2 regions of the Peribacillus muralis genome follow, and region 1 is predicted to be linked to the other one. Evidence: riboswitches for the same ligand, from Rfam matches in the RefSeq annotation. Region 1 holds a riboswitch; the other holds the start of a gene.

Region 1 (3,427 bases):
GCTGCAGTGATTCCTATCTTTGCAAAGGTTGAAACGAAAGGACTGCCTATCGCATCGAGTTGATTCCAAGGAAAGACCGTCACGATGACGAATATGGCGCCGATATAAAAAATTAAGATGCGCCATATGATTGATTGGATCGCTTTTGTGACCGTCTTCGTTGGGTCTTTTGCTTCACCTGCCGTAATGCCGATGAGCTCAACTCCTTGGTAGGAAGCTACGACAAGGGACAGCGCAAAAAAGAACCCTGTCCAGCCTCCCGTGAAGAAGCCGCCATTTGACCATAGATTGGATAACCCAATGGCATCCCCGCCATTTCCTATTCCGAAGAAAATGAGGCCGATACCGGCAATGATCATCAGTACGATCGTGATGATTTTTATGAGTGCGAACCAAAATTCGAATTCACCGAAAGATTTTACGGAAATGAGGTTGGCCGCCCCCAAAATGATCATGGCGACGACACCTGGAATCCAAGCAGGCAGCTCAGGGAACCAGTACTGCATATACAGGCCAACGGCAATGATTTCGGACATTCCGACGATTACCCATTGAAACCAGTTGCTCCAAGCAGTCATATAACCTGCCAATGGATGGATATAGCTACTCGCAAAGGTTGCGAAAGAACCTGTAGTGGGCTCCAAATAAAGCATTTCGCCCATGGAGCGCATGATGAAAAATATAAAAATACCTGCGATGGCATATGCAAGCATTACGGATGGCCCGGTCCATTTGATCGTGCTCGCCGATCCCATGAATAGCCCGACCCCGATGGTTCCGCCCAAGGCTATCATTTGTATGTGTCGTGCCTCCAGCCCTCTCTTCAATTCCTTGTTTGACATGTTTGACTCCTCCAGGTGCTTATTCTATGTTCTACCCGACTCTTTATTAATTTAATTTTGCATTTGATTTTGTATAGTACTGTAATTTCATTTTCTTATCTTATAATAGTAAATATTCTGTAAAAATACAAATGTATTTTTGAAAAAAACAGCTGGCAAAAACTATCTTTTTAAAAATCCTTACCTGAAACTATCATTTCAGAAAAATGATGAACAATATTCAGGAATAGTGATTATTCAAAAGTTGTAAAAAAATCCATTTTTCCGCTGGAGCTCCTGTTTGTGTGCGGTCAAAAATCTTCCTCACATCAAGATCGTAAACCCGGATTCAAGCTTATACGACCTCCAGAAATAATTTGTTGACCGATAGATTAATAAATGATAGAATTCGAATATTATTTTATAAGGATAATGAATGTTTTATCGTGAAAGCGCACCACTTGCCTTTCATGAAAGACGTTCATTGACAACCGCATACAAGCAAGCGATGAATGCTATGGATGACACTATAGCAGGAGCAGCTTCTGGAGAGACTGTACAAGATGCAGCGCCGAAGGATTCACAATCTCAGGCAAAAGGACAGAAGAGTAACGAACGATAAATTGTTATTCTGAACCCTTTAAGAGATTGGTATTTTCCAATCTCTTTTTTCATTGTCCACTTTTCTGTTAAGACGGAACAAACGAGGCGACGCTTCACGTCCCTCTCTCCAAGACCGTACCGGTTTGAAATAATTTTTCATTACTTAGACTTTGAAAAGGCGGGGGCGTATCGAATGGCTAAACAGGAGTTAAAAAGAGATCTACAGAATCGGCATGTACAATTGATTGCGATAGGGGGAACCATTGGTACCGGTTTATTTTTAGGGTCCGGAAAAGCCATTCAATTGGCGGGACCATCCATCATTTTTTCGTATCTAATCATAGGGATAGCCTTGTTTTTTGTCATGAGGGCCCTAGGTGAATTGCTCTTATCCAACGCAGGTTATACGTCATTCACCGAATTCGCAGCCGAATATATCGGACCGTGGGCTGGATTCGTGACAGGATGGACCTATTGGTTCTGTTGGATCATGACCGCAATGGCCGATATCATCGCCGTTGGTGTCTATATGCAATACTGGTTCGATATCCCGCAATGGATTCCGGCTCTCATATGTCTTGTCATTTTATTAGGATTGAACCTATTGACCGTCAGGCTATTTGGCGAATTGGAATTTTGGTTTGCCATCATTAAGGTAATTACGATCATCGCCATGATCGTCGCTGGAATCATTTTATTGATCATCGGCTTCAAAACAAGCACAGGAACGGTTTCATTAACGAATCTTTGGAGTCATGGAGGCATGTTCCCCCATGGCATATCCGGTTTCCTTTTGTCTCTGCAATTGGTCGTCTTCTCCTTTGTAGGTGTCGAATTGGTTGGGGTTTCTGCAGCAGAAACGGCAAACCCCAAAAAAAACATCCCGTCTGCCATCAATAAAATCCCTATCCGGATTTTACTGTTCTATGTCGGTGCCTTATTCGTCATCCTGGTTGTGAACCCTTGGACGCAACTGGATGCGACGAGCAGCCCATTTGTAGAAGTTTTTGCTTTAATCGGCATTCCTGTCGCTGCTGGAATCATCAATTTCGTTGTATTGACATCGGCCGCTTCCGCATGCAACAGCGGTTTATTTTCAACAAGCCGCATTCTATATACGCTAAGCAGGAATGACGAAGCCTCTGCCAAACTGGCACATTTAAATAAACAGGCTGTTCCAAGCAATGCCTTATTTACTTCAACTATCGTTGTATCAATAGGAGCATTGTTAAGCAAACTTATACCGGATCAGGCCTTTACAGTTGTGACGACCATCAGCGCCATCTGTTTCATCTGGGTTTGGAGCATCATCTTGATCTCCCATATCAGATATACGAAAATGCGCCCTGACTTAAGGGCCAAATCGACTTTCAAGGCACCCTTCACACCCTTCATAAATTATTTGATTCTAGGATTATTCGCATTCATCCTGCTGGTCATGCTATTTGCTGAAGCTACACGACTATCACTAATGATGACGCCGATCTGGTTCATACTCTTGGCGACGCTTTATAAATATAAAAACCGATAGCGAATAAGATGAAGCCTTGAACTCAATAGAATTCAAGGCTTCATCCATCCCATGGCCGGGACTGCTTAAATATATAAGCACCCACATTAAATTTTATATCAAAATAGTGTAAGCTATATATCATCGGCCGATTATCCAAAAATAATGGCATACGCTTCACTTTATATAAAAAGGAGGAGTTTTTTTGATGAAGATGATATATATCCTTACACTAGTTCCTTTTATAGGCATACTAGGATTTCTGCCCTTTGTGAATAGGATAGAGCCATACGTATTGGGGATGCCCTTCAATATGTTCTGGATGTCGATGTGGGTGGTCCTCACCTCTGTCATTTTGGGTATCATGTATAAGCTGGACCCAAGGAATCGCGAAGGTGACCAGGAATGAACAGTGCACTTATCATTATTTTAGCATTTTTACTTTTAGCCATATTTTTAGGCATTCGCTCATCCAAAGGGAAGGATATGAACC
Region 2 (3,427 bases), 2.4 Mb from region 1:
AGGGCTGGGCATCTCCAGTTACGATATCCGCACCAAGTGAACCTGGCGACGCCAAAGCTCCCAATGCAAGCGGATTACTGGACACGATGAACATGGACTTGGCAGCATGAATGATTTCTTCCATTTCTTTCAATGGCTCGATCCGGCCAAAAAAGTTAGGATATTGCACGATGACCCCAGCGATATCCTCGTTTGCCAATTCCTTCAAAGCGGCAACATCCGTCACCCCGTCTTTATAAGGAATTTCGATCACGTCCACGCGTTGCCCCTTCGCATACGTCTTGACCACTTCTCTTGATTCAGGATGTACCGCTTTGGACAGGAGAATTTTCTTCCGGCGTGTCTGACCTGAAGCAAGCATCGCCGCTTCAGCAAGCGAAGTCCCCCCGTCATACATCGAGGAGTTAGCTACATCCATACCCGTCAACTCACAAATCATCGTTTGGTATTCAAAGATGGCTTGAAGCTCTCCTTGCGAAATTTCTGGCTGGTAAGGTGTATAAGCGGTATAGAATTCAGAACGGGAAAGAACATGGTCGACGATGACCGGTGCATAATGGTCATATACACCCGCACCAAGGAATGATGCATAGCTTTTCAGATCAGCATTCCTGGAAGCGAGCCTCGCTAATTCCTTCATTAACGCAGGCTCTGATTTAGCTGGTTTGATATCATATTCCCCTTGAAAGCGTACACTTTCAGGGATATCTTTAAAAAGATCTTCAACCGTGGGTACCCCTATCACTTGCAGCATGTCCTGTTTATCTTGCTCTGTCATGGGTAAATAACGATGTTTCATCTAATGACCAGTCCCCTCTATTTACGTGGTTTTTTATAAAAAGGTGTTTGTATGATAACGGCTTTCAAACGTTTGGAGCGTATTTCCACTTCGACTGTTGCATCCAGTACCGAGTATTCCTTATCGATAAGCACCAATCCAACATTTTTCTTCAATGTAGGGGATTGGGTTCCGGTCGTGACCTCGCCAATGATTTTGTCGCCGCTGTATATCTTATAACCATGACGGGGAATCCCGCGGTCAATCATCTCAATTCCAACAAGCTTGCGGGGAGCCCCTTTTTCCTTTTGTTCGGCAAGAACGGCTTTCCCGAAAAAATCAGCCTCCTTATCCACTTTCACTGCAAAACCGATTCCAGCCTCTATCGGCGTGATGTCGGCCGATAGCTCCTGCCCATATAGCGGCAGCTTTGCTTCGAATCGCAGCGTATCCCGCGCACCCAAACCGATCGGCTGAATTCCTTCTTCCTGCCCGGCATCCAAAATCGCCTTCCATAGGGCAGGACCATTTTCACTGCGGCTATATATTTCAAAACCATCTTCACCTGTATATCCGGTACGGGAAACGATCGTTGCGATCCCGTTGATCATGACGTTTTCCTTGAACTTGAAAAAGCCAATTTCACTTAGGTCCGTGTCACCGGACAGTTTTTGCAATATCTCCTCAGCAGCCGGTCCTTGAAGGGCTAGCTGTGTATAGTCACTCGATACATTCGTAAGTTGGACATCATCCGGACAATTGGCCTGCAGCCAGTTAAAATCTTTTTCCGTGTTTGCTGCATTGACCACGAGCAAATAGTCGTCTTCGGCCAGTTTATAAACGATGAGATCATCAACCGTACCACCGTTTTCATAACACATAGCCGTATACAGCGCACCGCCCTGCTGCAGCTTCGATACATCGTTGGTAAGCATCTTCTGTAAAAAAGGGAGGCTTCCAGACCCCTTGACAACAACCTCACCCATATGGGATACATCGAATAATCCCGCCTTTGTACGGACTGCTTCATGCTCATCCTTGATGCCCGAAAATTGAACGGGAAGTTCCCAGCCGCCAAAATCAATCGTTTTTCCTCCGCTTTCCTGATAAACCTCGAATAGTGGTGTTCTTTTTAAATTGGTCAAAAAATGACCCCCTTCGGATTTTTTTTGGATTAAATGGCTTCATTGATCAATTAGCTTCTTAATCATTCGTGTTTCGGAAAAAAGCACAAAAAGGACAGAGAAAGCCCCCATGAGCTTTTTCTCTGTCCTGAAACCTGAAAGTTTACCTATATGATAGGTTTTCCCCTTTGGTGGCCGTCCTTAATTGGCGGCGCTCTCCAGAGTTGCGTCCAATAAGAGTTCTTTTGCCTGAGAGATTCACTGCTAAGTTTGCTCCTTCGGCGCTACATTCGTAGTCTCTCCCCTTATCTTCAACCGCATATAGATGGGTTACGAATGAAAGGGATCACTCCCGAGCATTCTTAATCCCTGGCATTCATGGAACGTGTTCGCTGCCTCCTCTTTTGAAAACTCCCGAAACTGATTGTATGCTCGCTTCAGTTAACTTGGATAAAGTGGGAGCCTATGGCCCATACTATGAAAAAACGAGCCACAAAATCAAAGTGCTACATGCATGGGAAATTGGAATTTTCTAAATATACTTATATCCTACCCTAAGAAACTTATCTCTGCAATATCTTTTGGAGATAATATTTTTCTTATTTCACATACGGAATGTTCGGATTTCGACCATATATTAAGGAAATTATGATGTAAGAGGGAGTTATTTCTATGAAAATCAATATATCCTCCAATTCTGAATGGAATGATGAGTTTCTGCAAAAAATTGAAAATGACGGCCCATGGGGAAATTGGGAGCTTTTTAAGCTGGCTGTTCAAATGGAGAAAAAACTCATCATCCCTGATTTTGAAGGGTTACAGGCACCCAAGCACCTTCCTCATTTAACCTCGCTTCCCCATCAATTGGAGGCAGCAAAACAAGTCGTGGAAACGATGAATGGAAAGGCCATTTTAGCTGATGAGGTGGGACTCGGAAAAACGATCGAAGCTGGGCTGATTTTAAAGGAATATATGATACGCGGTCTTGTCAAAAAGGTTTTGATCCTTGTACCTGCTTCCCTCGTTTCACAATGGGCATTTGAATTGAATACGAAATTTCATATCCCGGCAGTCGCCCAAAGGAAAAGCTATGTTTGGGAATCATGTGATGTTGTCATTTCTTCCATTGATACTGCGAAACGCGCTCCACATCGTGATATCATTTTCAATCAGGAATATGACTTCATCATCATTGATGAGGCTCATAAACTTAAAAATAACAAGACGAAGAACTATGAATTCGTCCAAAACCTGAAAAAGAAATTTTGTTTGCTCCTGACGGCAACTCCCATCCAAAATAAAGTGGAGGAGATCTTCCACCTTGTTTCCTTACTGAAACCAGGCCACTTAGGTAACGCGTCACTCTTTTCGGAGAAATATAAAGGAAAAGGAAAGAACATAATCGAAGACGAACGCCTCAAGGAACTGGTCAACACGGTCATGATTCGCAATCGAAGGGCCGATACTGGGATTGAATGGACAAAAAGGCATGTGGAAACCATCATCATCGAGTTTTCCCCGACCG

The links. Region 1 has a riboswitch for glycine ahead of ABE28_RS02880 (amino acid permease). Riboswitches for the same ligand answer to the same signal wherever they lie in the genome.
Region 2: linked by a shared signal. The riboswitch ahead of gcvT (glycine cleavage system aminomethyltransferase GcvT) and the one ahead of ABE28_RS02880 (amino acid permease) in region 1 are both predicted to bind glycine.

Annotation. Positions count from the first base shown of each region.
Region 1 covers NZ_CP017080.1:610,007-613,433, reverse strand. The annotation lists gene ABE28_RS02885 (amino acid permease) at 1-842, opposite strand, end outside; glycine riboswitch at 1,357-1,435, shown strand; gene ABE28_RS02880 (amino acid permease) at 1,618-2,955, shown strand; gene ABE28_RS02875 (DUF3311 domain-containing protein) at 3,143-3,343, shown strand; gene ABE28_RS02870 (sodium:solute symporter family protein) at 3,340-3,427, shown strand, end outside.
Region 2 covers NZ_CP017080.1:3,108,206-3,111,632, forward strand. The annotation lists gene gcvPA (aminomethyl-transferring glycine dehydrogenase subunit GcvPA) at 1-799, opposite strand, end outside; gene gcvT (glycine cleavage system aminomethyltransferase GcvT) at 817-1,923, opposite strand; glycine riboswitch at 2,044-2,126, opposite strand; glycine riboswitch at 2,130-2,217, opposite strand; gene ABE28_RS15085 (DEAD/DEAH box helicase) at 2,575-3,427, shown strand, end outside.